DNA from 2 places in the Burkholderia lata genome. Region 2 is predicted to be linked to the other one. Evidence: predicted binding sites of a transcription regulator. Region 2 holds the regulator's gene; the other holds the start of a gene.
The links. Region 2 encodes FNR, which switches genes on or off when oxygen is low (the NO sensors DNR and NnrR bind a similar motif). Its sites were predicted from a motif close to TTGATNNNNATCAA; they were not measured.

Region 1: a site for FNR is predicted at 12,003-12,016, ahead of BCEP18194_RS02075 (universal stress protein). Genes of this name have one in related genera too.

The regions. Positions count from the first base shown of each region.
Region 1 is NC_007509.1:489,559-504,186, forward strand. It holds gene BCEP18194_RS02020 (ABC transporter substrate-binding protein) at 1-637, shown strand, start outside; gene BCEP18194_RS02025 (carbohydrate ABC transporter permease) at 708-1,577, shown strand; gene BCEP18194_RS02030 (carbohydrate ABC transporter permease) at 1,574-2,476, shown strand; gene BCEP18194_RS02035 (SDR family NAD(P)-dependent oxidoreductase) at 2,481-3,266, shown strand; gene dgoD (galactonate dehydratase) at 3,263-4,408, shown strand; gene BCEP18194_RS02045 (ABC transporter ATP-binding protein) at 4,440-5,519, shown strand; gene BCEP18194_RS02050 (SMP-30/gluconolactonase/LRE family protein) at 5,593-6,498, shown strand; gene BCEP18194_RS02055 (LacI family DNA-binding transcriptional regulator) at 6,521-7,516, opposite strand; gene BCEP18194_RS02060 (porin) at 7,836-8,957, shown strand; gene BCEP18194_RS02065 (2-dehydro-3-deoxygalactonokinase) at 9,007-10,149, shown strand; gene BCEP18194_RS02070 (hypothetical protein) at 10,152-11,936, shown strand; gene BCEP18194_RS02075 (universal stress protein) at 12,097-12,570, shown strand; gene BCEP18194_RS02080 (DUF2964 family protein) at 12,586-12,777, shown strand; gene BCEP18194_RS02085 (hypothetical protein) at 12,865-13,425, shown strand; gene BCEP18194_RS02090 (tetratricopeptide repeat protein) at 13,468-14,628, opposite strand, start outside.
Region 2 is NC_007511.1:3,533,064-3,547,691, reverse strand. It holds gene BCEP18194_RS38400 (GMC family oxidoreductase) at 1-1,454, opposite strand, end outside; gene BCEP18194_RS38395 (helix-turn-helix domain-containing protein) at 1,607-2,581, opposite strand; gene BCEP18194_RS38390 (hypothetical protein) at 2,817-3,605, opposite strand; gene BCEP18194_RS38385 (aldo/keto reductase) at 3,825-4,772, opposite strand; gene BCEP18194_RS38375 (LysE/ArgO family amino acid transporter) at 5,152-5,772, opposite strand; gene BCEP18194_RS38370 (LysR family transcriptional regulator ArgP) at 5,883-6,776, shown strand; gene fnr (fumarate/nitrate reduction transcriptional regulator Fnr) at 6,830-7,576, opposite strand; gene BCEP18194_RS38360 (universal stress protein) at 7,680-8,147, opposite strand; gene BCEP18194_RS38355 (DUF3005 domain-containing protein) at 8,740-9,150, opposite strand; gene BCEP18194_RS38350 (hypothetical protein) at 9,429-9,662, shown strand; gene epsC (serine O-acetyltransferase EpsC) at 9,800-10,720, shown strand; gene BCEP18194_RS38340 (SDR family oxidoreductase) at 10,766-11,569, opposite strand; gene folE (GTP cyclohydrolase I FolE) at 11,569-12,201, opposite strand; gene BCEP18194_RS38330 (LysR family transcriptional regulator) at 12,319-13,245, opposite strand; gene BCEP18194_RS38325 (4-hydroxybenzoate 3-monooxygenase) at 13,362-14,594, shown strand.

The DNA.
Region 1 (14,628 bases), on a different replicon from region 2:
CGATGCGGATGCGCGTGCCGAATCGTTCGTCGGCGCGGGCAGCGCGCGCTTTGCGGCCGATCCGGCGTTCAAGCAGTCGATGGCCGCGCTGAAGGTGCTCGCGGACGCGAAGTGCTTCGTGCCGCGCCTGAACAATGGCGTGAGCGCGTGGAGCACGGGGCTCACCGAATTCCAGGCGGGCCGCGTCGCGATGATGCCGCAGGGCGCCTGGAACATCGCGAAGTTCAGCGCGACGAAGGGGCTGTCGTTCCAGTTCGCGCCGCTGCCGGCGCTCGTGCCCGGCAACGGGCCCGTCGCGCTCGACATGCTCGGCACCGCGTGGGCGATCAACGCGGCATCGCACCAGGCCGACGCCGCGAAGAAGTGGCTCGCGTTCTGGGCGCGCTCGGACAACGATCGCCAGTTCCTCGATGCGGAAGCCGGGTTCAGCCCGTTCGAGGGCGGCACCGACGCGATGCCGCCGCAGGCGCAGCCGTATGCGGCCGCGCAGAAGAACGGGCACGTCGTGCTGTATCCGAAGGGCGTGTGGACCGGCTCGCTGTTCACGGCGATCTGGAATTCGATGTCCGCGTATTTCCTCGACATCGGGCAGGACCCGGCGAAGCTGCTCGCCCGTTGGGATGCGGCCGCGCGATGAACCGCCTGTCCGCTGACATTTCCCGTGCCGCGCGAGGGTGCGCGGCGCGGTTCGACGAAGGAGGCGCACGATGAAGCGCAACCGGACCTTGCTGTGGTGCGCCGTGCCGGCGCTCGCGCTGTACGCGCTGCTGAGCCTGTATCCGCTGTTCAAGGCCGCGCGGATGAGCCTGACGGATTTCTCCGGCGTGGGCGACGCGCACTGGATCGGGCTCGCGAACTACGCGGCGGCGTTTCGCGATCCCGCGAGCCTGCACACGCTCGTCGTCACGTTCGCGTATGCGGCGATCGTCGTGATCGTGCAGAACGGGCTCGGGCTGCTGTTCGCCGCGCTGCTGTTCTCGCTGCCGCGGCTGCGCGGTGCGTTGCGCGTCGGGCTGCTGGTGCCGAGCATGTTCTCGGCGGTGATCGCCGGGTTCGTGTGGGAGTACCTGTACTCGCCGCTCGGCGGCGGCATCAACGAGCTGCTGCACCTCGTGCATCTCGACGCGCTGCAGCAGGTGTGGCTCGGCGATCCGTCGGTCACGCTGCCGGCGGTCACGGCCGTGCACGTGTGGATGTACGTCGGCTACTCGACGGCGATCTTCCTGGCCGGCTACCTGAACATTCCGTCCGAACTGCACGATGCGGCGAAGCTCGACGGCGCGAACGCGTGGGTGCGCTTCACGCGCATCGACCTGCCGCTGCTCGCGCCGGCGTTCACCGTGAACATCACGCTGAGCACGATCGGCACGCTGAAGACTTTCGAGCTGCCGCTCGTGCTGACCAACGGCGGGCCGGACGGCGCGACGACCACGCTCGGGCTGCAGATCTTCCACAGCCTGTTCAACGACTACAAGTTCGGCTTCGCGAGTGCGCTGTCGATGATCATGCTCGCGATCGTCGTGGTGGTCGCCACCACGCAGAACACGATCCTGCGCCGCCGGGAGGACAACCTGTGAACGTCATCCGTCAACGCTTTCATGCGGACCAGCCGTCCACCGGCACGTCGGGCGGCGGGCTGCGCACGAGTGCGCTGCTGCGCCGCGTGCCGGGGTTCGCGCGGCTCGTCGCCGCGATCGCGATCGTCGCGATCGTGCTGCTGCCGACGATCTACATGGTGCTGATGTCGCTGCGCACCGGCGACGACATCATCGCGCGCCCGCTGGGGCTGCCCGACCATGTGTTCTTCGGCAACTACGCGGCCGTGTTCACGCAGATGAACTACTGGCGCAGCGTCGCGAACACGATCGGCATCACGCTCGCGGTCACGTTTCTCGTCGCGCTGCTGTCGTCGCTCGCGGCCTATCCGCTGGCCCGCGTGAAGGGCCGGCTGTCGAACGCGGTCTACATCGTGCTGACGCTCGGCCTGACGATCCCGATGTTCGTCAGCCTCACGCCGCTGTATGTGCTGTTCCGCGACCTGCACCTGCTCAACACGTATCTCGGCGTCGTGCTCGCGTACACCGTGCAGAGCCTGCCTCTCGGCGTGTTCTTCTACACGAGCTTCCTGAAGCGGATTCCGCTCGAACTCGAGGAAGCCGCGGTGATGGACGGCTGCAGCCCGCTGCAGGTGTACTGGTACATCGTGCTGCCGCTGTTGCGGCCGATCACCGGCACGCTCGCGATGTTCGTCACGCTGTCGGTGTGGAACGACCTCGTCTATCCGCTGCTGTTCCTGACCGACTCGTCGAAGTTCACGATCACGGTCGCGGTGTTCCGCTTCATCGGCACCAACGACATCGACCCGACCAAGCTGTTCCCTGCAGCCGTGATGGGCACGCTGCCGCTGCTCGTGCTGTTCTTCATTCTCCAGCGCAAGATCGTCGCGGGTATCACGGCCGGCGCGGTCAAGGGGTAAAGCCATGAATCCATTCGAATCGCTCGACGGTCGCGTGATCGTCGTCACCGGCGGCGGCGACGGTATCGGCCTCGGCATCGTCGACGTGCTCGCGCAATGCGGCGCGCAGGTCGTCGTCGCGGAGAAGAACGCCGCGCGTGCCGACGCAGTACGCGAACGGCTCGGCGGGCGCGATGCGCTGTTCGTCGAGACCGACGTGGCCGAACCGGCGAGCGTCGCCGCGCTGTTCGAGCGTGTGGACGCGCATCACGGCCGGCTCGACGGGCTCGTGAACAACGCGGGCATCACGCTGCACGGCCCGTTCGACGCATTCTCGCTCGACGACTGCGACCGCCTGTACCGCACCAACCTGCGCTCGATGTTCCAGTGCGCGCAGCTCGCGGCGCCGCGCATCGCCCGCGCGGGCGGCGGCGCGATCGTCAACATCGCGTCGAATCACGCGGGCGCGAGCGTGCCGGGCTTCGAGATGTACGCGGCGACCAAGGGCGGCATCGTCGCGATGTCGCGTGCGATGGCGACGAGCCTCGCGCCACAGCGCATCCGCGTCAACACGCTGAGCCCCGGCTTCACGCTGAACGCGCCGATCGGCGCGGCCCTCGAGCGCGATCCCGCGCTGCTCGACGCGTATCGCGCGCTGCATCCCGCGCAGCGCATCAACGAACCGGCCGATATCGGCCGGATCGCCGCGTTCCTGCTGTCGGACGCGGCGGCCGGCATCGCCGGCGCGGATCTCGTCGCCGACAACGGCATGTCGGCGCTGCTGTTCAACCGGACCCGTTCCTCCACATGAAGATCACCGAAATCGAAACATTCGCGGTCGCACCGCGCTGGCAGTTCGTGAAGGTCAGCACCGACGAGGGCCTCGCCGGCTGGGGCGAGCCGATCGTCGAAGGGCGCGCGGCCACCACGGCCGCCGCCGTGCACGAACTTGCCGACTACCTGATCGGCCGCGACCCGCGGCATATCGAGGACCTGTTCCAGGTCATGTATCGCGGCGGTTTCTATCGCGGCGGCCCGATCCTGACGAGCGCGATCTCGGGCATCGAGCAGGCGCTGTGGGACATCAAGGCGCGCGCGCTCGGCGTGCCCGTCTACGACCTGCTCGGCGGCCCGGTGCGCGACAAGGCGCGCGTCTATGCGCACGTGAAGGGCGACACGCCCGAGGACATGGCCGCGAACGCGCGGCAGCTCGTCGAGGCCGGCTATACCGCGCTGAAGATGGGCGTGGTCAACGCGACCGACTGGATTGAGTCGCCGGCGGCGATCGACCGCGCGGTCGCGCGCTTCGGCACGGTGCGTGACGCGATCGGCAAGGAGGTCGGGCTCGGCATCGACTTCCACGGCCGCGTGCGCCGCCCGGTCGCAAAGGCGCTCGCGAAAGCGCTCGCGCCGTTCGACCCGATGTTCTACGAGGAATTGCTGCTGCCCGAGCACAACGACGCACTGCGTGAAGTCGCGCGCGACTGCGCGGTGCCGCTCGCAACCGGCGAACGGCTGTTCACGCGCTGGCAGTTCAAGGAGCTGCTGCAGGAAGGCGTCGTCGACATCGTGCAGCCGGACGTGAGCCATACGGGCGGGATCTGGGAGCTGCGCAAGATCGCCGCGATGGCTGAAGCGTACGACGTCGCGGTCGCGCCGCATTGCCCGCTCGGGCCCCTGACGCTCGCGGCGTCGCTGCAGATCGATTTCTGCACGCCGAACGCGTTCATCCAGGAGCAGTCGACCAATGTGGCCTATCACGACGACAACGCGATGTACGCGTACACGCGCGGCATTCCGTTCGCGTTCGACGCGGGCTACGTCGCGCGCCCGGATGCACCGGGGCTCGGCGTCGAGATCGACGAGGAGAAGGTGAGGGAAGCCGCTGCTATCGGGCATCGCTGGCGCAACCCGGTGTGGCGTCGCGAGGACGGCTCGGTCGCCGAATGGTGAGCGGCTGCAACGGACGAGGAGAAAGGCAATCATGGCAAGTGTGTCGCTCAAGCAGATCCGCAAGCGCTACGACGACGGCGCGGACGTGATCAAGGACGTCAGCCTCGACATCGAGGATGGCGAATTCATGGTGTTCGTCGGCCCGTCGGGCTGCGGCAAGTCGACGATGTTGCGGATGCTGGCGGGGCTCGAGGAGATCACGTCGGGCGACCTGCTGATCGACGGCCGTCGCGTCAACGACGTGCCGGCCGCGAAGCGCGGGCTCGCGATGGTGTTCCAGAACTACGCGCTGTATCCGCACATGACGGTGTTCGAGAACATGGCGTTCGGGCTGAAGCTCGCGGGCGTCGACGCGGCCGAGACGCGCACGCGCGTCGGGCAGGCGGCCGAAGCGCTGCGGCTGTCCGCGCTGCTCGACCGCAAGCCGAAGGCGCTGTCGGGCGGCCAGCGGCAGCGCGTGGCAATCGGCCGCGCGATCGTGCGCAAGCCGGGCGTGTTCCTGTTCGACGAACCGTTGTCGAACCTCGACGCGGCGCTGCGCGGCGGGATGCGGCTCGAACTCGCGCGGCTGCATCGCGAACTCGGCAGCACGATGATCTACGTGACGCACGACCAGGTCGAGGCGATGACGCTCGGCGACCGGATCGCGGTGTTCAACGGCGGACGCATCGAGCAGGTCGGCTCGCCGCTCGCGTTGTACGAGCAGCCGGCGAACCATTTCGTCGCGTCGTTCCTCGGCTCGCCGTCGATGAACTTCCTGCCGTGCCGTGCGCACGGCGGCGCCGACGCGTTGCGCTTCGACGTGCCGGGCGGCTCGCTCGCCACGACGCCGGACGCGACGCGCTCATGGCCGTCGGGTTCGCTGCAGCTCGGTATCCGGCCCGAGAACCTCACGGTCGGCGCACCCGGCACGGGGCTCGACGGCCGCGTCACGCACGCCGAGCACCTGGGCGACGCGACGATCGTCTATGTCGAGCTCGCGGGCCACGACCGGCCGCTGTCGGTGCGGCAGAACCGCGACGCGTACACGGTCGCGGCCGGGCAGCCGGTCGGCGTGCGCTTCGACATGTGGCACGCGCACTTCTTCGACGACGCGGGCCGCGCGCTCTGAGTCCGGCCCGGCCGGCAGGTTCCGCCCGCCATACCGGCGGGCGGCCGAACGCATGCATAAAAACAGAATTTCGATGACGACAGTAAAACTGGTACAGGGCGCGAATGCGATCCTGGGAGAGGGCCCGCTCTGGTGCGAACGCTCGGCGTCGCTCTACTGGATCGACATCAAGCGCACCGCGCTCTACCGCTACACGCCCGGCCACGGGCAGACCGGCTTCTGGCTGCTGCCTGAGCTGGCCGGCTGCGTCGCGAGCGTCGACGACGGGCGGCTGCTCGTCGCGTTGAAGAGCGGCCTGCACCTGTTCGATCCCGCGCACGGCACGCTCGAACGGCTGGCCGACGCCGCGCATGCGCGGCCGTCGCTGCGCTACAACGACGGCGCGGTGGATGCGCGCGGCCGCTTCTGGGTCGGCACGATGGCCGACGACGGCGACGGCCCCGGCGATCTCCATTGCTTCGAGCATGCGCATGCGTCGCGCGTCGCGGTGGCCGGCTTCGCCTGCGCGAACGGGATGGGCTGGAGCCCGGACGGCTCGACGATGTACGTCACCGATTCCGGCCGCCGCACGATCTTCGCGTACGACTTCGACGTCGATGCAGGGCGGTTATCGAATGCGCGGCCGTTCGCGACGTTCGGCGACGCGCGCGGCGTGCCGGACGGGCTTGCCGTCGATGCGGAGGGCGGCGTGTGGTCGGCGATCTGGGATGGCTGGCGGCTGCATCGCTACGCGCCGGACGGCGCGCTCGACCAGGTCGTCGAGATGCCGGTGCAGCGGCCGACCAGCGTCGCGTTCGGCGGCGCCGATCGCGCGACGCTGTTCGTCACGTCCGCATCGGTCAACGTGAGTGCGGACGGGCTGCTGCGCGGCCCGCTCGCGGGCAGCCTGTTCGAGACGCGCCCGGGCGTGGCCGGGCTCGAGCAGCATTGCGTGGCGCGCGCGTGGCTGGGTGACGCGGTCGCGGCCACGCCGCGTTGATCATGCAGTAAGCGGCAAGCGCTCAGCGGCGGCGCGCGTCGCGCGGTCGCACCGTCGATTCGCGCACGACGAGTCGCGATTCGAGCATCGTATGCGGGGCAGGCGACTTGCCCGCGAGTGCGTCGAGCAGCGTCGTCATCGCGACTTCGCCCGCGCGCTCGGTTTCGGTGTCGATCGACGTCAGCGTGGGCGACGTGAGCTTGCCGAGTTCGAGGTTGTCGAAGCCGCACACGGCGACGTCGTGCGGGATCGCGATGCCGAGCCGTTCGGCTTCCTTGATGAAGCCGGCCGCGATCATGTCGTTGTAGCAGATCACCGCATCGGGCGGCTCGGCCGACAGCATCACCGACGCGCACACGCGCTCGCCGTCGGCCACCGTCGCGCGCGGCACGCTGAAGGTGCGCAGCGGCAGGCCGGCACGCGCGAGCACCTGCTCGGCGCCGGCGCGGCGTTCGTCGTCGCCGCGTGCGTTGGGCAGGCTGATGTACGCGAAGCGCTGGTACTTCTCCATCAGCAGGTGCTGCGCGAGCATCTCGCCCGCACGAACCGGATCGGAGTACAGCGTGAGCAGCCCGTCGCGCGGCGCGGAACCGACCGCGACCACCGGCTTGCCGAGGCTCGCGGTCCAGCGCAGGTCGTCGTCGGGCATGCTGGTGTTCAGGATCAGCCCGTCGACGCGCCGGCTCAGCTTCGTCAGCGCCGGCCGCTCGCCCTTGCGGTTCTCGTCGGCATCGACGATCAGGACGACGAAGTCGTTGCGCTGCGCGATCCGGTTCACACCCTTGACCATCGCGGTGAAGTACGGGTTGAGAATGTCCTGGATCACGACGCCGACCGCGCCCGTCTGGCCGGTGGCCATCGAGCGCGCGAGCGGGTTCGACTCGTAGCCGAGCTGCTCGATCGCTTCGGCAATGCGGCGTTCGACGTCGGGCGAGAAGCGCTTCGTCTTGTTGATGAACTTCGAGACGGTTCCGATGGAGACGCCTGCAGCGGCGGCGACTTCGTTGATCTTGGCCACGATGAAAGTGAGTGTCAGTGCATTTTGCCGGCGAGCATAGCATGCGCGCCGGTGGCGGCGACCGTGCGGCGGCATCGCAGCCATGCCGCGCGATCGGACTCGGTAGTATCCCTTGGAGGGCCAGAATTTTCTTGAAAAAGCGCAATCGCGCGCCGACAATGAAAGCGCTTTCCCGATTCGCGAGCATAGCACGTGTGCATTCCGTCAGAGACATCACGGAAATCGACGCACGACAACCGCCGCGAAATTTTTTTGCTGTCGAGGGAAAGCGCTTTCCCCAATTAGACGAGACGTGAACGAAAAGAAGGAGGAGATCTAGATGCGACAGTATGGGTGGATCGCGGCGCTGGCCCTGGCGGTGCCGGCCGTGGCGCAGGCGCAATCGAGCGTCACCGTGTGGGGGCGTGTGGGCGGCGACGTGCAGTACCTGAGCGGCGTGCAGAACGGCCCGCATTCGACGGGCTCGCGCTTCTCGGAAGGCAACGACTGGGGGACGAGCATCCTCGGCATCACCGGCAAGGAGGATCTCGGCGGCGGCAACCAGGCCGTGTTCTGGCTCGAATCGTCGATCAACGCGGCGAACGGCAACTACGGCGGCGGCGTGCTGTTCCAGCGCGGTGCGTGGGTCGGCTTCAAGAACGAGCGCTACGGCTTCCTGCGGCTCGGGCAGGGCTCGTTCATCAACAGCTATATCTGGTCGTACGATCCGCTGCTCGAGGAAAACTATTCGGTCGAGTCGCTCACGTCGTACCGCAACGGCCCGAAGCTGTCGAACGGGATCCGCTATGAATCGCCGAAGTTCGGCGGCTTCTCGTTCGCGCTGCAGGCGAACCTCGGCAACAGCTCGAACGGCTGGCTGCGCGGCTCGACGAACAACGTCGGTGCAACGGGCCTGTCCGATGGTGCGACGGTCGCGTACACGCACGGCGACTTCGAGGTACGCGCCATCTGGAACGAGATCCGCAACCAGTACGGCCGCGAAGACAACCTGTTCACCGCATCGCAGGAAGCGTTCATCGGCGTGCGCGACCGCTTCGGCCCGGCGCTGGTGCAGATCGGCTACACGCGCTACAGCGCTCCCGATACGCCAGCGGGCCTGTCGCGCACCGCGAACTACTACTGGGGCGGCGTGACGTACGACGCGACGCCGTTCCTGCATCTGCAGAGTGCCGTCTATTCGATGAAGATCGACGCGGGCCAGTGGACCGCCGACCACAGCGGCGAAGGGCGCTCGACGATCATCGGCCTCGGCGCGATGTACGACCTGTCGAAACGCACGTTCCTGTACGCGACCGCCGCGCACGTGTTCAACAGCGCGGGGGCGAACCTGGGCGTGAACCCGCAGTCGCCGGGGCTCGGCAACGGCAACGGGCTCGGTGCGTCGCCGATGCCGGGGCACGGGCAGACGGGCGTCTACGCGGGTATCGAGACGCTCTTCTGATACGGGCCTGACGAAGCATCGAGCCGCAACCGTCAAACAGAGGAATCCTATGCAAGATGCAACACCACGGCCCGGCGGCCAAGCGCCGGTGCCACGCCTGATCGCACTCGACTGGGGCACCACGTCGCTGCGCGCATACCTGATGGCGGATGCGCGGACGGTGCTCGACGAGCGGGCCGCACCGAAGGGCGTGATGCAGCTGGGCGGCACGGGCATCGCGATCGCCGACGCATGCGATGCGGCGTTCGAGGACGTGTGCGGCGGATGGCTCGACGCATGGCCGGCGCTGCCGGTCGTCGCGGCCGGCATGGTCGGCAGCACGCAAGGCTGGCGCGAGGCGCCGTATGCGGGCGTGCCGATCGATGCAACGCGGCTCGGCGCGTCGCTGCAGACGGTGCGCGCGCGGCGCGGCGTGACCGTGCACATCGTGCCGGGGCTGATCCAGCGCGGTGAGCTGGCGAACGTGATGCGCGGCGAGGAGACGCAGATCGTCGGCGCGCTGCAGGCGGGCGGTGCGACGCATGGCGCGACGAACGGCACGGCGCCGGTCCGGTGGATCGGGTTGCCGGGGACGCATTCGAAGTGGGTTGCCGTGCGCGGCTCGCGCATCGAACGCTTCTGCACGTTCATGACGGGCGAACTGTACGCGCTGCTGTGCACGCACAGCCTGCTCGGCCGCACGATGCAGCCGTCGGCCGGGTTCTTGCGCGACGCGTTCGAGCGCGGCGTGCGCGCCGCGCAGGCCGGCCATGCGACGGGGCTGCTCGCGACGATCTTCGGCAGCCGTGCGCGGCTGCTGGCCGGCGATCTGGCGCCCGCCGAGCAGGCCGACTACCTGTCCGGCGTGCTGATCGGCCATGAGCTCGCGGGGTTGGCGGCCGAACCTTGTGGGCCGGGCGGTGCGGCCCGCGATGCGGCGCTGCGACCGATGCTGATCGGCGACGCCGTGCTGTGTGAGCGTTACAAGCATGCGGCATCGCTGTTCGGCTGGCCGCCCGTCGACACGATCGACGGCGCGGCGGCAGCCGGCCTGTGGGTGCTGGCTGAGCGGGCGGGGCTGCTGCCCGCGGCAAGCGAGGAGGGGGCGCCGGTTCGTGTCGACGAACCGGCTGCCGGAATGAGCGGCCGGCACGAGGATCGACCTGCGGTCGACTCGATACCGGATCACGAATGCCATATTTCGGGAGACTGACCTTGAAACACTGGAAGATTGTCGCAGCGCCGCTGATCGGCGCGCTCGCAGCATGCGGTGGCGGAGAATCGGCGGACGGCGTCGCGGCCGGGCAGCAGTTGGCCGCCGTGCCCGCGGCTGCGGCCGAAAAGGCGACCATTGAAGTGCCCGGCACGCTGCACGTCGACTGCTCGCTCGGCTCGAACGGAACGGGATCGCCCGCGACGCTGGGCTCCACCGCGAATCCGATCCACGATCTCGCGACGTTGAACCGGATCGTGCTCACGCCCGGCATGCACGTGCGCTTCAAGCGCGGCACGACCTGTGACGGCAGCTTTGCGCCCGCGCCGGGCAGTACCGGCGCGGCCGGTGCGCCCATCGTCGTCGACGCGTACGGCGACCCGAAGGCGCCGCGTCCCGTGATCGCGGCCGGCTGCACCGATGCGACGGCCGACCCCGACCAGTCGATCACCGAGCAGCACAAGACGCCGAGCGGGTTCAGCGGCTATTACTCGCTGTGCAAGTCGGACAACCCCACGGTGAATCGCGCGGCCATCTCTCTCTACAACACCCAGTACTGGGAAATCCGCTCGCTCGAGCTGACCAACGATGCGACCACGCCCGGCGGCCGCCTCGGGCTGTATGTGCGGCTCGAGGATTACGGCACGGGCAGCCACTATCACGTCGACGACGTGTACGTGCATCACGTGCGCGGCTATCTGAAGGACGTCGCGAGCAATACGGTCGGGTCGTACAAGACGACCGGCGGGATGCTGTTCGAAGTGACCCGCGACAACGAGGCCGTCGGCACGAAGGAGACGCGCACCGGTTTCGACGACATCGCGGTCGAGAACAGCGAGATCTACAACGTCGACGCGGTGGCGCTGTCGACGCGATCCGCGTGGATGTGCCGGGAGGGCGGCGCACCGTGCGGCGACTATCCGCCGTACAAGGGCAATTCGGCGTACCTCACGAATCCGGCCACGCAGGCAGCGACGGACTATTTCCCGATGACGCACGTCGTGTTCCGCAACAACCTGATCCACAACGTCGGCGGCGACGGCATCATCGTCCGCACGGCCACCGCGCCGCAGGTCGAGGCGAATCACCTGTACGACATCTGGATGCGCGCGCCGGGCAACAGCGCCGGCGCATGGGCGATCAACACGGACGATGCGCTGTTCCGCTACAACGAAGTCAACGGCGTGCGGCTGCAGAACAATATCGAGGCCGGCGACGGGATGGCGTTCGACGCCGATCTCGGCACGCGCAACACGCGCGTAGCCGCGAACTTCAGCCACGACAACGACGGCGGGCTGATGCTGTTCTGCGGATGCGGTTCCGACGGACTGGGCCACGTCGCGCAGGAAACCGGCGCGATCGTCGAGAACAACCTGAGCCTGAACGACAAGCGGCGCATCGTGTCGGCCGCGGGCTCGGCCGATTCCGTCGTGCGCGACAACGTCGTGATTACGCGCACGCCGGGCCTGGTCACGCCGATCGTCGAAAACCTCAGCTACGCGAACGCGTTCCAGGTGACGGGCAACCGCTTCTACAACGCATCGGACAGCGGCGCGATCTTCCGGACGAAGAACGCGCAAGGCAGTTACGCGAACATCGTGTGGAGCGGCAACACGTACTTCGGCTATGCGGCGGATCCGGAATTCACCGGGCCGAACTATCGTCACGGCGCCCAGCCCGATACGGTGCTGCCGTTCGCGGGCCAGGACGTGGATGCGGTCGCCAGCGCGTGGTCGCGGGACAGCGGGTTCGACAAGCACAAGTACCGCGCGCCGCACGCACGATGACGCAAAGGCCTCCGGCGCGGGGTGGCGCCCTGCGTCGGCGGGTCGCAGCCTGGACGCCGGCGCGACTTGATCGTCATCAATATTCGAACCCGTCATCCGCCGATGATGGTGACAAGGCCGCGCGATCAGACGCGCGGCAACTCACCCCAGCGAGGTTCGCATGTACAAGAAGATCATGGTGGCCGTCGACGGCAGCGCTTCGTCGAAACAGGCGCTTGCCGAGGCAGTGAAGGTCGCGTTGGCAGGCGACGCGCACGTCAGCGTCGTGTATGTGGTGGACAAGTCGGTGCTGTTCACTTACGCGGGCCGTTTCGACCCGCACGCACTGGTCGAGGAGATCCGCGACGATGGGCGCAAGGTGTTGCGCGAAGCGGAGCAGATCATCGCGCTGGCCGGTGCGAAAGGCGAGGCCGAACTCGTCGAGACCGAAAGCATCGGCGAGGACATCGCGGAGCGCCTGCAGCGCTACGTGAAGGAATGCGGGATCGATCTCGCGGTGGTCGGCACGCACGGGCGGCGCGGGATCCGCCGCGTGCTGCTCGGCAGCGTCGCCGAACGCTTCGTGCGCGGCTCGAAGTGCCCGGTGCTGCTGATTCGCGGCGACGATGACGATGTCGCGGCTGCGGCTGCTTAACGCAGTGGGTGCGCGATGATACGTCGTCAGTACCGGATCGTTGTCGCGGCGATCGCCGTGTTCGTGTCGCTCGCGGGCATGATGGCCGTCGTGTCGGGGCTGCTGTTCGACAACGCGACGGCGCTGCGCGGCGGCGCGATCGCGCTGGTTGTCGGCGTGGCCGGGTTCGTCGTGATGCTCAACCCGGGCGCGAAAGGCGAGGGGTGACGCGCCGTGCTGCATCTTTCCTTGAAGGAATGCGCGCAGGCACTATAGTGCTCGAAGAACGACAACAACAACGAGCGCACGACAACAATGAAAACGAGGGACCTTGCGGCGATCGGCGTCGTCATCGGCGCGGCCGTGCTGCCTGTATTGTCTTGGGCCGGAACGGCGGCACCGCCGGCCGGCTTCGGTTCGCATGCGTCGTCCGGTACGTCGGCCACGGGCACTTCCGGCGTGTCCGGGCAGCACCCGGCCGCAGACCGCTACGGCGATCACTCGACGGATTTCACCGATACGATCGGCGGTATCGACTCGCAAGGTGACGGCATTCGCGACGACGTCCGGGCGTACATCGACGATCAATACCCGGACCCGTTGCAGCGCGCGGCGATGCGGCGCTACGCGGCCGTCCAGCGCGATTTCATGATGCACGGCGATACGCGTGCAGGTGCAATCGAAGGCTTTACGCGCGTATTCCGTTCGCTTGAATGCGTCAGTAGGCTGATGGGGCAGCCAGGCGTCAACCAGTCGAAAATCATCGCTGCGATGATGTCGAACACGAGGCAGCGCTTCGCCGCCAACGGTCATGCGATGGCGAATGCGTCCGGGCACATCTACATGCAGTCTCAAGGGGATCCGTGCGCGCAGTGACCGGCGTTCCCGCCGATCGCTGCATGCGGCGCGAAGCGTGAGTTACGTGCCTGTCGTTCCTGGCGACGCCGCGCTGTCCGGGATCGCCTGCACGTTCAGCCGCTTCAACGTTTCCGCCAGCTCCTCGTTCTTCGGCTGAACCTTCCGCGCCTGCGCGAACGCATCGCGCGCTTCATCCTGGCGTCCCAGTTTCCACAGCACTTCGCCCTTGTGCGTCAGCCCGATCGCATGGGCTTCGCTTGCGTCCTTGTCCTTGTCGCCGTCCTTCGCGAAGATCGCGATCGAGCGGTCGAACCACGTGAGCGCTTCGTCGTTGCGACCGAGGCGATACAGCGCCCAGCCCTTGCTGTCGAGCGCGTACGCATCGTCCGGCGATTCCGCGAGATGCGCGTCGATCATCGCGAGCCCGCGCTCGACTGCGACGCCGGCGTCGGCGAGCCGGTAGCCGATGTCGTTCCGGCGATCGTCGGGAATCCTGTCGAGATCGAGCGCGGCGGCCACGCGCCCCTCGTCGTGTTCTGCGATCGCGAGCGACAGCAGCTTGGCCACGATCTGCTGCCGCAAATCGCTGCTGATCCGGTCGCGGTTGGCGACCAGGCTGCCAAGGTATTGCGTGTACAGGTCAGGCGCGCCCGGGGCGTTCGCGCTGTTCGCGATGGTCAAGCCGGGGCCTGCGCACCAGTCGGTGTCGGCCGACCCGGCCAGCGTGCCGGCGTAAAGATTGACGTTGCGCGGCGTGCGCGATTGCGCGTAGTAGGTGTAGCCGTTCGCATCCGAATAGCCGCACGCCAGGTATTCGTTCTCCACGTCCAGCACGTACGGGAAATGGCCGATCGGTGCCGAGCCGCCCGGCTCGACTAGCCGGAACGATTCGCCCAGGTCGCCGTCGCCGACGATCGGGTTGAACACCCACTGCTTCTCCGGATGCAGCTTCGGCAGCCGGACCCGGACCGTGCGCCCGGCCGCGTCGGTCGTGCCGAAGATCACGCTGTCATGCTCGTCCGGCTTGACGGGCAGCCCCGCGATGACCTGACCGGGCAGGAACAGCCGGTAGCGCGCATTCGGCAGCGGCTGGTGCGTGGCGGGGTCGCGCAGCACGAACTGGTGAACGTAAGCGCCTTTTCCGAACGACGCCGTCGGCGCGACGTAGGTGCGCGCGTAGGCGGCGGGCAGGGCGGTGCAGCTCAAGGCCGCGGCAACGAG
Region 2 (14,628 bases):
TCGACACCTTGCACAGCGAGGCGCGGTGTGACGACCGCATGCGCGTCGTTGCCCATGCGACAGGTGCCGGCCGGGTGATAGACGGTTTTCGCGCGATGCCGCACATAGTCGGCGAGTGCCGTGTCGGTCAATGTCTCGGCTTCGCGCACGATGCGTGCGAGCGACGGCGCACGGATGATCTGCCGCGCGAGCGCGACGCCGCGCACGAGGCCGTCGACATCGGCCGGGTCGGACAACGCGCCGCTGTCGAACAGGATCGGTGCGGCCGGATCGTTGCCGCGCAGTTGCACCGAGCCGCGCGAGCGCGGCCTGAGCAGGCATGGGTTGATCGACAGGCCGTGGCCGGGCAGTGGCTCGCGGTCGACGTCGCCGACGAGCGTCGGCAGCACGTGGAACTGGATGTCCGGGCGGCCGCTGCCGGTCGTGTCGACGAACGCGCCGGATTCGACGACGTTCGACGTCAGCAGGCCCGTGCGGCACAGCATCCACTGCAGCCCGTGCCGCAGCGCTTTCAGCCCGCGATCCTCGCCCAGCAGGCTGACGGGCGCGTGGCTGCGGCCGTAGATCGAGACTTCGAGATGATCCTGGTAGTTCGCGCCGACGTCGCGGCTGTCGTGCAGCACGTCGATGCCGTGCGCGTGCAGGTGCGCGCCGGGCCCGATGCCCGACAGCATCAGCAGCTTCGGCGTGCTTAGCGCGCCGGCCGCGAGCACGACGTCGGCGCGCGCGGCGGCCGAACCCGTCGCGCCGCTTTCCGTCCGCCATTCGACACCGCTCGCGCGCTGGCCGTCGAACCGGATGCGCGTGACGCGGCAGCCGGTCAGCACGCGCAGGTTCGGGTGGCCGATCGCGTCGGCGAGATAGGTGGCCGCGGTACTGCCGCGCTGCCCGTCGAAGATCGTCGTGTGGTAGAAGCCGACGCCATGTTGCGCGGCGCCGTTGAAGTCGTCGTTGTACGCGATGCCGGTTTCCTGCGCGGCTTTCACGAACGCGAGGCTCAGCGGATGGCGGAAGCGCGTGTCGCCGACCTTCAGCGGCCCGTCGGTGCCGTGAAACGGCTCGGAGAGCCGCAGGTGCGATTCGGCGCGCTTGAACACGGGCAGTACGTCGTCCCAGCCCCAACCCGTGCAGCCGAGCGCGGCCCAGTCGTCGTAGTCGTCGCGCGTGCCGCGCACGTACAGCATCGCATTGACCGAACTGCCGCCGCCGAGCGTGCGGCCCTGCGGCACATAGGTCTTGCGGCCCGCCGCACCGGCTTGCGGCTCGCTCTCGAACGTGACCGTGCGCCGCGTGCCGAGCACGCGGATGAACGTCGCCGGCATCCGGATGAACAGGCTGTCGTCCTTCGGGCCGTCCTCGAGCAGCAGCACGCGCCTGCCGGCCTTCACCAGCCGGTGCGCGACCGTGCAGCCGGCCGAACCGCCGCCGACGACGATATGGTCGTACGTCTCCATCCCGCTTCTTCTCCTTGCTGTCGGGCGGCGGAACGAGTGCCGCCGCGCAGGAAGCCAGCTTAGCGACCGCTATGCGGCCCCATTTGACCGGGACGGACGCCGTGCTTGCCTCGCAGGGACACGGCGGCGGATGGTGGGTGGCAGATTGCGGACTAGCGCGCGTCGGCCGGCGCCGGCGCGCGCGTATCGCTCGGCGTCTCGCCGAAGCGCGCGCGGTAGCTGCGGCTGAAGTGCGCGCTGTTGTTGAAGCCCCATCGGAACGCGATCTCGCTGACCGTCAGGTGCTTCAGCGACCGGTCGCGCAGGTCGGCGCGGCAGCGCTCGAGCCGCCGCGCGAGGATGTAGCGCGTGAGCGGCATCCCTTCGATTTCGAAGACGCGCGCGAGCTGGCGCGGCGACAGGTTGATCGCGCGGCTCACCGACTGGCTGTCGAGATCGTCGTCGGCGAGATGGCTGTCGATGAACGCCTTGGCGCGCGACAGCGTGTGGACGGTCGACTTGGTCGGCGACGCGTCGCCGTCGCGCAGCCGCAGCATCGACTGCACGAGATCGAGGATCGCGGCGGCGCGCCGTTCGCGGGCGTCGGACGTCGGCTCCGGTGGCGCGGCGAGCAGCGCATAGACCTGCCGCACGGCCCACGATGCGACGCCGTCGTCCCGGTCGATCTTGACGAGGCTGCGGTAGCGCCACGGGCCGACGCGCGCCTCGAACACGTCGCGCGGCACGTCGAGCACGGTCATCGCCATGTCGGCGGGAAAGCCGTGGCCGTACGGCATCGACGTGTCGTAGAGGACGAGGTCGCCGGGCCCGTGCTGCATGCAGTCGACGTCCTGGAACGTATAGCCTTGCCCTGCGTGCATCAGGCAGATGAACACGGCGTCGCGCTGGTCCGCATGGATGTTGTGCGACGTGCGCACGACCGCGTGCCGGTTCGCGACGATGTCGCAGGCGCCGAACAGCCCGAGATCGCGCTTGCGCAGCGACGCGTCGATGCCTTCGGACGACTTGCCGCTGCATTCGATCCGCACGAGCGTGCGCGCGACATGGTCGACCCAGAAGTCCACGCGTTCGTGGCCGCGTACGGCACGCGTCGAGATCGTGGCGATCTCCGTGCTGGTGTCCGGCATGACGTTCTCCCAATGACCGCCTGAGCGGCGCAGTCTCGGGCAGGTCGAACGGCGCGGTCAATCCGTGAAAGACCGGGGACGGGCGTGTGACGCGCTTGCAGTGGGGCGCTGTGGCTGCAAGCGCGATCAATGTCCGTCTGAGTCAACACAAGCGGCCGTGCCGGTCAAAACGCGATGGCGGTTTTCGGCTATGTGGTGTGCATTTCGCGACGCATGTGAGACAGGTGCCGCCGGCTTACCTTGACGAGGACGACGTCAGCCCGAGCGACACGTCCTGCTCGTAACCCATCTTGCCGCCGCGGTACTCGACGCTGACGTAGCCGGCCCGCCGCGCGTCGGCGACGTTGGCGTAGATCGACGTCATCACCATTCCCGCGTCGCAGTCGAGCGGGATCGTGCGGTCGATGCGGCCCGTCGCGATGTTCACGGCCCGCAGCGACTGCATCGCAATGCCGCACTTGTCGGACAGCGCATAGACACCGACCAGCATGTGGGTCTTCGTGCGATACCACATCGGAATATCGACTGTGCCGTTGAGCTGGAGGTGATCCTGATCGTTGTCGTTCAACCGCCCGACTTCGTTCAGCGTGATCGGGAGTGTCTTGCGGCCGTCGTCCCAGACGCCGGTTGCCGTTTTACCGGCGACGTTCAATGTGATCGGGCAGGGCTTCGGCCGCGATGGCGATGCGGCCGGCACGACCGGCGAGTCGGCGTTCGAGGCGGGCGGCGATGCTTCGCACAGCGTCACGCGGCCGTCGGGCTCGCGGTGGCCCTGCAGCGTGATCGGCCTGCGATGCGCGTCGTAGTAGTAGCTGCCGTCGACGCGCCAGCGGCCCGCGTCGTTGTGGTTGATGGCGTCGTAGGTCTGCAGCGAGACGTGGACGGGTGCATTGCCGATCGTGCCGGTGTAGTTCGTGACTTCGTACCAGCCTGCGTAAGACGCGGCCGGCGCGCACGCGAACAACACGGCGAGCATGGCGACGAACGGGGGAGCGTAGCGGGTGCGACGAGTGTTCCGGGACATGGGCGGTGTATGTGCGTGGTGTAGGCCTGGCCGTCACGGATATCGGTCCGGGGCCGCGTCGAGCCGTGCGGCGGGCCGCCCGGGCGCACGCCATTGTATCCATCTGCACTCACGGATTGCCCGCCTCCGCGAATGCGGCGGCAAGGGCGCGCACATGACGCAGGCCGGTCGCGGAACCGCGCGCATGGCGCGATCCGATCGACCGGCCCGCCACCGACTTCAGCCCGCGCTGGCCTCATCGATCCGGCGAATATCGTCCTGATCGAGCTGAACGCGGATCGCTTCGCCGAGCGATTCCAGCTGCGCCAGCGACGTCGCGCTGGCGATCGGCGCGGTGATCGTCGGCCGTGCGATCTGCCAGGCGAGCGCGATCGCGGCCGGTTGCGTGCCGTGCTTCTCGGCCACCGCATCGAGGGCTGCGAGGATGCGCAGCCCGCGCTCATTGAGATACCCGGCGACGCGATCGCCGCGCACGCTCTTCTTCAGGTCGGCCTCGCTGCGGTACTTGCCCGACAGGAAGCCGCTCGCGAGCGCGTAGTAGTTGACGACACCGAGCTTCAGGTCGCGCACGACCGGTTCGAGATCGCGTTCGTAGTCGGCGCGGTCGAGCTGGTTGTATTCGGGCTGGATGACCTGGTACGCGGGCAGGCCGTCGCGCTTGCTGATGTCGGCCGCTTCGCGCAGGCGTGCGCCGCTGTAGTTCGATGCGCCGATGATTCGCACCTTGCCCGCGTCGATCAGCGTTTGATAGGCGCCGAGCGTTTCTTCGAGCGGGGCCGTATCGGCGAGATCGCTGTGCGAGAAATACAGGTCGATGTAGTCGGTCTGCAGGCGGCGCAGCGAATCGTCGGCGGCCTTCAGGATGTTGTCGCGGGTCAGCCCTGCGCGCGTGGCCAGCAGGCCGACCTTGGTCGAGATCACGACCTGCTCGCGCTTGCCGGAACGCTTGAGCCACTTGCCGATGATCGTTTCCGATTCGCCGCCACTGTTGCCGGGGGCCCAGGCCGAATAGACGTCGGCCGTGTCGATGAAGTTGATGCCGGTATCGGCGAGCGCGTCGAGCAGCGCAAACGACGTGTTCTCGTCGACGGTCCAGCCGAAGACGTTGCCGCCGAACGTGAGCGGCGAAACCTGGATGTTCGACGTGCCGAGGGTGCGTAGTGCCATGTTCTGCTCCGATTTCTGCGGGGTGACGGAATGGAACTGCGGGATGGGCCGAGACGACTACGGCGAGACGACGAGGTACGTGGCGTGGTCACGCCGTTGTCGCGGGACGCCGGACATTCTCGCCGATCGCTTCGATTCGTGCAGTCAGCGCGCCGTCGCGATGGCGGACGGTTTGACGCGGATGACGGACACGCCATCCGTTGCGTGAGTGTTTCGCGTGGCTGCGTTCGATCGGGAACCGATTATTTGTCGCGGCTGGCGCGACGGGGCGCGGAACGGAGTGCGGAGGGAGGCGGGCGGGAGGGCGGATGCTCCGGCATTGCGCCGGAGCGGGCGGGACGACGGGCGGCAAGCGGCCGCCCGTGCGACGGTGAGCAGGTCAGCGCAACTGCACGGCCGCGAGAAACAGCACCATGCTGCCGATCGCACCATCGAGCACGCGCCACGCCACCGCTTTGCGGAACCACGGCGCGAGCAGTCGCGCACCGTAGCCGAGCCCGAGGAACCACACGAGGCTGACCGACATCGCGCCGATCGCGAACGCGAGCCGCGCGCCTTCCGGCTCGCGTGCGCCGGCCGTGCCGATCAGCAGGAACGTGTCGAGATACACGTGCGGGTTGAGCCACGTGAACGCGAGCGTCATCAGCACGATAGCCAGGCCGCTCTGCGGCGGCGGCGCAACCGCGTCGCCGCGCACGTCGAGCGTTTCGTGGCCCGGCTTGAACGCGCGGCGCAGCGCGTTGATGCCGAACCACGCGAGATACGCGAGGCCGACGTACAGCACCGCGTGGACAAAGGTCGGATAGCGTTCGACGAGCACCGATGCGCCGCCGACGCCCGCGCCGATCAGGATCATGTCGGACAGCGCGCACAGCAGCACGATCTTGCCGACGTGCGAGCGCATGATGCCCTGCCGCAGCACGAATGCGTTCTGCGCGCCGATGGTGACGATAAGTGAACCGCAGAGTGCGGCGCCGTGGGAAAAAGCGAGCCAGTTCATGGTGGGTGACAGCAGTGGGAGTAGTAGACGGATGAATCGGGTAGCGCTAGTCTGCGGTCAGCATGAAAATAAGAGAAGCTAATTCACCTAATGCAGATTAAGGAAATCTAATGCTCGACTACGCGTTGCTCGATGCCCTCGCGGCCGTGATCCGGCACGGCTCGTTCGAGCGGGCGGCCAAGGAGCTGAATGTCACCGCGTCGGCCGTGTCGCAGCGCGTGAAACTGCTGGAGGAGCGGGTCGGCAGCGTGCTCGTCAAGCGCGGGCAGCCGTGCGTCGCGACGACGTCGGGTGCGCTGCTGTGCCGGCATACCGAGCGCGTGCAGCTGCTCGAGGCCGAGCTGGGCGGCCGGATGCCGGCGCTGCCGGGCCAGATCGCGAGCGCGTGGCCGACGTTGCGCGTGGCCGTCAACGACGACAGCGTCGCGACGTGGTTCATCGACGCGGTCGGGCCGTTCTGCACGGAGCGCGAAACGTTGCTCGACCTCGTGATCGACGACCAGGATTACACCGCTTCGCGCATTCGCGACGGCAGCGTGCAGGGCGCGGTGACCGCACAGGCCGAGCCGATCCAGGGATGCAGGTCGGAGCGACTGGGGCGCATTCGCTATCGCGCGGTGTGCTCGCCGGCGTTCTACGAACGCTACTTTGGCGCGGGCATCACGCGCGATGCGCTGCGCCGCGCGCCGTGCGTGATGTTCAATCCGAAGGACGGGCTGCAGGCGCGTTTCATCCGGCGCGTGACGCGCGCGGATCTCGATCCGCCGCAGCACTGGATACCGCACGTCGCAGGCTACCTGCGTGCATGCGAAACGGGATTGGGATGGGGAATGTGTCCGGACCGGATGGTCGACCGCCAACTGGCGGCGGGCGAACTGGTCGACATGTCGCGCGGGCGAACGATCGACATCGACCTTTACTGGCAGAGCTGGCGCTTGTCGATCGGCTGGCTCGACGATTTCAGTGCGGCGCTGAAGGCACGCGCCGCACTGTTTCTCGATTGACCGATTGCGTGACGCACGCGGCGCGCGAGATGCGCGCGCCGTGCGGCATCACGTCAGACGTGATGCAAACCGTCGAAATCGACGATCTGGACGTGGCGGCCCTGCATTTCGATCAGGCCGCGCTTCTGGAATTTCGACAGCGTGCGGCTGACCGTTTCGAGCGTCATGCCGAGGTAGCTGCCGATGTCTTCGCGCGTCATCCGCAGGTTGAATTCCGACGGCGAGTAACCGCGCTTCAGGTAGCGTGACGACACATCGAGCAGGAACGCGGCGACACGTTCTTCGGCATTCAGCGAACCGAGCAGCATCGTTTGCGACGTTTCGCGCACGATCTGTTCGCTCATCAGCTTGTGCATGCGCAACTGCATTGAACCGGCTTCCGAGCACAGCGTCTTGAGTGCGCTGTACGGAATCACGCAGACCGAGCTGTCTTCCAGCGCGACCGCGGTGCGCGGATGCGTGTCGTCGCAGATGCCGTCGAGGCCGAGCGCTTCGCCGGCGAGGTGCAGGCCCGTGACCTGCTCGCGGCCATCGTGACGTGTTGCGACGGTTTTCAGCGAACCCGAGCGCACTGCGTACAGGTTGTCGAATGCGTCGCCTTCGCGGAACAGTGCTTCGCCGCGCTTGACGGGGCGCGCTGCGCAGATGACCGACTCGAGGCGACTGAGCGCTTCGGGTGCCAGGCCCTGCGGCATGCACAGGTGCCGCATTGCGCACGTCGAGCAGTGCGCGGCCTGGCGAGGAGCCCAGCTACCGGCATGAGGCGTGGCGGCGGGACGTGTGGCGACGGGCGTCAGCATGATCGTTTACTCCGGCGTTGAATCGACGGAATCATTGTCCCACCGCAACTTGCCGCTGTCGGGTGACAAAACGTCGCGACCGCCCGCGCATGCCGAACGCCGCTTACGCGGCCGGTTCGTCGACGTTGGCAGCCGCCGGAATCAGCAGCACGGGCAGCGTCGCGTGGCGCACGCATTGCTCGGCGATGCTGCCGAGCACGAGACGGCGGAACCCGCGGCGGCCGTGCGTGCCGAGCACGAGCAGATCGGCATCGAACGCTTTCGCGCCGTCGAGGATCAGCGACGACACGTCGTTGAGCGACGTCGCTTCGCTCAGCTTCGTCTCGCCCTTCACGCCCGCTGCCTGCATCAGCGCGGTGAAATCCTTCGCGAGCGCGTTGCCCTGCGCGACGAGCTGGTCGCGCAGCACGGACGGATCGTAGCCGGGAACGTTGTAGTAGATCGCGGCGTTCTCGACGACGTAGAACGGTTGCAGCTCGGCGCCGTGCGATTTCGCGAGTGCCAGCGCGGCATCGAACGCATGGCGGGACGTGTCGCTGCCGTCGACGGCAACCAGAATACGCTTGTACATAGTGTCTCCGAGTGGCGGGTTGAAGCGAAGTCGGCCGGATGGCCGATCGGGATGGGCAATGCGCAATGCTGCGAGGCAGAGTAAACCAATGGCCGGGACTTTGCAGTGAGGTGCCGGTCGTGCCGCGCGGCGGTGAGCGATGCACTTGGCGCATGCTGCGCCGCGTGACGCGTCACGCATGTCGCGTGTCGCGTGTCGCGCGGCGTGGTGGTCGCTGTCGCCTGCATCGTCGGCGGGAAGGCACGCGCGCGCATCGGTGTCGCGTGTCGCACATGCACATGCACATGCACATGCATCGCCGCACATGACGCGCATACCGACCGCATCGACACGACAGTCACGCGGATGCGTCACCCGCATCGACATTCAATCGCAACCGCGCCGTTTCGACATGACCTCGATCAACGCATGTGCGTCAGTGCGATTCACGACGTGCATGGCGTCGCCGGTGCCGCTGCGCGGAATCATTCGTTCGTGCATCGTGCGGTTGCCGGTACCCGGTCGGCACACGAGCGCGTACGCCGATCCCCAGCCATCGGCTGTTGGCCGATACCGGTTCGCAAACGAACGATCGATTCAAACGCCGCGCCGGCTATCTCGGCACGGCCGTCAGCTCGAATACGCGCTCCGGACGCCGCTGGTGGCCGGGCCAGTACGCGCTGCCGTACATCCGGTGGACCGGGCCGAACAGCGCGTCGCTCATGGGCGGTGGCGCGTCGAAGCCCTTCTCGATCACCATGTAGCCGGCACGCAGCGCGAACGCCGGATGATTGCCGCCGGGGCGGCTGTCGAAACCGGCGAAACCGTCGCCGGCTTCCGGCATCGCATTGACGAGCGACGCGTTGCTGCGCGTGATTTCGTCGGGCGAGATCGGCCCGCCGCCGGCGAGGCGCGCCGCCTCGCGGTTCTTGCCGTCGGTATCGACCGTGCTGTCGTGCGTGTCGTCGTTGTCGAGCTCGATGCTGCGGGGACGCGAACGATCGGTTTGACCGGATGATTCCATCGCGGCTCTCCTCGCGGCGAAGCGTTCCGGATCGAAGCAAATCCCGTTCCGGGCGTGACGGGAAAAGGCGCGCGGGCGATCGCCGCGGTCGCGCGACGCGCACTGATTTGTCATGATTTATTTCAGCTAGAAGACGCGTTTTCTACAGAGTATGATTCTTTTCCTGCGAAGCGGCGACAGGGGATTCAGTCGCGCCGCCTCTGCCCGCGCCGGGGGGCCGCAGCACCCTTAAAGACGGGTAGTGAACAACAAATCAAGGGACTAGAGGTGGCGGATTCATGCAAGCGACTACTGCCTTCACGCACCGCGGTTATCTGTTGAACTGCGCGCCCGCGCGCGCCAGTGACGGTTCGTTCAAACCCTACGTCGTGATCTCCCGATCGAGCGACGGGGAACTCGTTGCGAACCGGTTTTTTCCGATCGAGCTCCAGTTCAACGACGAAGGCGACGCAATCGCGCACGCACGCGATTGGGCCGTGCGTTGGATCGACGCGAGCAGCATCACGATCTGACGCCGCCGCGCGTCGGCGCCATCGGCCGTCCGGCCGATTCCCGGTGTGCCGCTCCCGGACAAAAAACGCGGTAATCTTGCGGAACCCGTCACTTTATTAGCGGCCGTGCGACCGAGCGCGGCCGCCTGCATTGGCATATGTCGACATCACCCGCCCGTCAGTGGGGCCTTGAAGAAATCGTTGCCGGCTTGCGCGAGTCGCGCGAGGAACTCCATCGCACGCGCCATCCGCGCGGCATCCGCGAACTGCCGTCGCGCGATGCAATCTGCAAGATTGTGACCGGCCTGCGCGCGTCGATGTTTCCGACGCACTACGGCGCACCGGACCTGACCGATGAAAGCGTCGACTTCTACGTCGGCCACACGCTCGAAAGCACGCTGCGCATCCTGTCCGAACAGATCCGCCGTGCGCTGCCGTTCCTGCCCGAGCATGTCGATACGCCGTTCGCCGAGCTCGACGAACGCGCGTTCGAAATCGCGCGCGAATTCGGCCGGCAGTTGCCGGCGGTGCGCGCGCTGCTCGTCAGCGACATCCAGGCCGCGTATGCGGGCGATCCGGCCGCGCAGCACATCACCGAGATCCTGCTGTGCTACCCGGGCGTGCTGGCGATGATGCATCACCGGCTCGCGCATGCGCTGCACCGGCTCGGCGTGCCGCTGCTCGCGCGATTCATCAATGAAATCGCCCACTCGGCCACCGGCATCGACATCCACCCGGGTGCGCACATCGGCCCGAGCTTCTTCATCGACCACGGCACGGGCGTCGTGATCGGCGAGACGGCGATCATCGGCGAGCGCGTGCGCGTGTACCAGGCCGTCACGCTCGGCGCGAAGAGCTTCCCGGCCGATGGCGAAGGTGCACTGGTCAAGGGTAATGCGCGGCACCCGATCGTCGAGGACGACGTGGTGATCTACGCGGGCGCGACGATTCTCGGCCGCGTGACGATCGGGCGCGGCTCGGTGATCGGCGGCAACGTGTGGCTCACGCACAGCGTGCCGCCCGGCACGAGCGTCGCGCAGGGCAAGGTGCGCGAAGGCGGGAGCGCCGACAAGCCGTAACGCGGCGCGCGGCCGTCGGTTGCCGGCCGCCGCCGCGCGCGCCGGTCAGTGCTTGCCGTCGGGCGCGCGGTGCTTGTACAGCACGTCCTGGTCGACACGGATCAGGTTCTGCCCCGCATCGACGACGAAATCCACGCCGTTGTACGCGTTGCCCGTCAGCATCAGGATCGCGCTCGCGACGTCGTCGGGGCCCGCGATGCGCGCAAGCGGCGTCGATGCGCGGCTCGCGTGTTCGAAGTCGGCCTGCGTCTGGTCGTCGCTCGGCAGCATCAGCCCGGGGAATACCGCATTCACGCGCAGCACCGGCGCGGACGACAGCGCGAGCATCTGCGTGAGGTTGCCCAGCGCGGCCTTCGCGACCGTGTAGCTGAAATGGTCGCGGTGAAAGTTTTCCTTGATCTTCTGGTCGACCACATTCACGACGACACCCTGCGTGCCGGCCGCGCGGGCCCGTTCGTAGAACGCGCGCGTGAGCAGGATCGGCGCGCGGCAGTTGACGGCCCACGCCTGGTCGAACGCCGCGAGGTCGAAGCTCGGGAAATGGTCCTGCCAGAATACCGACGCATTGTTGACGAGCACGTCGAGGCGCCCGAAGCACGCATACACCTGGTCGATGAGCGCGGTGATCTGCGCGGCATCCGCCAGGTCAGCCTGCAGCGCGACTGAATCGTGTCCGCTCTCGGCAATCGCACGGGCCGCTGCCTGCGCGGCATCGGCCGAACGGTCGTAATGCACCGCGGTGCGATAGCCGTGCGCGGCGAAATACTCGGCGAACGCGCGCCCGGCCCGGCGCGCGGCGCCGGTCACGAGCACGACGGGCGCATGCGCCGCTTGCTTCGTCTGCGCCATTACGTATTCGTCAGGTTCACTGAAGAAGGATTCGCGACGATCGACAGGAATTCGCGCCGCGTCGACGGATCGGTGCGGAACGTGCCGAGCATGCGCGACGTGACCATCTCGACGCCCGGCTTGTGCACGCCGCGCGTCGAGATGCACTGGTGCGCGGCTTCGAGGATCACGCCGACGCCCTTCGGCTGCAGCACGTCGAACAGCGTGTCGGCGATCTGCACGGTCATCTTTTCCTGGATCTGCAGGCGTTTCGCGAATGCGTCAACGAGGCGCGCCAGCTTCGAGATACCGACCACGCGATGATTCGGCAGATACGCGACGTGCGCGCGGCCGATGATCGGCACCATGTGGTGCTCGCAGTAGCTCTCGAAGCGGATGTCCTTCAGCACGATCATTTCGTCGTAGCCGTCGACTTCGCTGAAGGTGCGCGCGAGGATGTCGCGCGGCTCCAGCGCATAGCCGGCGAAGAACTGTTCATAGGCGCGCACGACACGTGCGGGCGTGTCGATCAGGCCTTCGCGCGCGGGATCGTCGCCGGCCCAGCGCAACAGCACGCGAACCGCGTCTTCTGCTTCTTCACGGCTCGGGCGGGATGCGGCCGGCTCCGGCCGCGCGGACTTCTTTTTACCCATCTATCTGCTCCATCGAATGCCGCCGCCGGGGCGGCGCGGAATCCGGGCATTGTTTCATGCTTTCGCGGGGCGCGCGCGGGGCCTGGGGCCCGTCCTTCGCGGAAAGAGGCCTGGCACTCACTTCGGCCATTCGTCCTGCTCGTCGTTGAACAGTGAGGCGACGACGCCGCGCAGCCACGCGGTGCGCGGATCGTTGTGGTACTTGCGATGCCAGTGCTGCTTCAGGTCGAAGCGCGGCAGCGCGAGCGGCGGCTCGACGGGCACGATGAACGCGTGCTCGGCCGCATACGCATAGCCGATCGCATGCGGCACCGTCGCGATCAGGTCGGTACGGCTCAGGATGAACGGCAGGCTCATGAAGTGCGGCGTCTCGAGCACCGCGCGGCGCTGCATGCGCTGCTTCGCGAGATATTTCTCGAGCACCTCCTGGCTGCGGCCTTCGGCCCGCACCACCGCGTGCCCGCACCCGAGGAACTGCTCGACCGTGAACGGCGGCGCCTGTTCGAACGGATGGCCGCGCCGCATCAGGCACACGAACCGGTGTGTGAACAACCGCTGCTGGAAGAAGTTGTTGCCGTCGAGATCGGGGAAGTAGCCGACCGCGAGATCGATCGTCCCGGCTTCGAGGCCGCGTCCGACTTCGTCGTGCGCGAGCGAGACCGAGCGCAGGTTCGCGTACGGCGCGCGCGTCGCGAACGCCTGCAGCAGCTTCGGCAGGAACACGATCTCGCCGACGTCCGACAGCGCGATCGAGAACGTGTGCGTGCTCGCGGCCGGGTCGAAGTCGTGCGGCGCGACGAGGCCGCGCTCGATCTGCGCGAGTGCGTCGCGGGCGGCCGGCAGCAACGCGAGCGCGCGCGGCGTCGGCTCCATTCCGCGCGACGTGCGCACGAACAGCGGATCGCCGAAGTACTCGCGCAGCCGGCCGAGCGCGGTACTCACGCGCGGCTGGCTGACGCCGAGCAGGTCGCCCGCGCGGCTCACGTTGCGCGTGTCGTCGAGTGCGACGAGGTAGGGAATGAGGTTCAGATCGAGCGCATCCATCGCCAGGCCAGTATCGTCAAAACGTATACAACATATCTCCTGAATCGCGTTGCCGCATAGTCGGGAAAGCGCTCAAATGTGTTCGACGATTCGAATTAATGTTCAGGAGACGAACAATGCGCACCCAAGTCGCGATCATCGGCGCCGGCCCGTCCGGCCTTTTGCTGTCCCATCTGCTGCGCCTGCAAGGCGTCGATTCCATCCTCGTCGAAGCGCGTTCGCGCGAATACTGCGAGAACCGCATCCGCGCCGGCGTGCTGGAGCAGGGCACGGTCGACACGCTGAACGACGCCGGCCTCGGCGAGCGGATGCGCCGCGAAGGGCTCGAACACCACGGCATTGAGCTGCTGTTCTCGAGCCAGCGCCATCGCATCGACCTGTCCGCGCTCACCGGCGGGCGCGCGATCACCGTCTACAGCCAGCACGAAGTGGTGCGCGACCTGATCGCGGCCGGCGTCGAGCATGGCCACGCGATGCACTTCGACGTGAGCGACGTCGCGTTGCACGACGTCGAAGGCGAGCACCCGTTCGTCACGTTCAAGCACGCCGACGGCCGCGCAGACCGCATCGACTGCGACTACATCGCCGGCTGCGACGGCTTCCACGGCATCGCGCGCCAGACGATTCCGGCCGAGCGGCTGAACACGTTCGAGCGCGTCTATCCGTTCGCGTGGCTCGGCATTCTCGCCGACGCGGCACCGTCGCTCGACGAACTCGTCTACGCGCATCACGACAACGGTTTCGCGCTGTTCTCGATGCGCTCGCCGACGGTCACGCGCCTGTACCTGCAGTGCAAGCCCGACGAAGACCTCACCGAATGGTCCGACACGCGGATCTGGGACGAATTGCACACGCGCTTCTCGAACGACACCGGCTGGACGCCGACCGAGGGCCGGATCACGCAGAAAAGCGTGACGCCGATGCGCAGCTTCGTGTCCGAGACGATGCAGCACGGGCGCCTGTTCCTCGCCGGCGACGCCGCGCACATCGTGCCGCCGACCGGCGCGAAGGGGATGAACCTCGCGGTGGCCGACGTCCGTGCGCTGTCCCGCGCGCTCGGTGCGCGCTACCGCACCGGCGACGCGACGCCGCTCGACACGTATTCGGCGACCTGCCTCGAACGCGTGTGGCGCGCCGAGCACTTCTCGTACTTCATGACGAACATGCTGCACTCGTCGCCGGAAGACTCGCCGTTCGTCAATCGCCTGAAGTTTGCCGAGCTGAAATACGTGACGCGCTCGCGGGCTGCCGCGCAGGCGCTCGCCGAAAACTACGTCGGCTTGCCGTTCGACGACGCAGCGGCCCCCGAGGCAACCCGCCTTGACAACGCGCTGTGCGCGACTCTATGATCGGCCCATCGTTCGCTAATCGAATCTAGGTTCG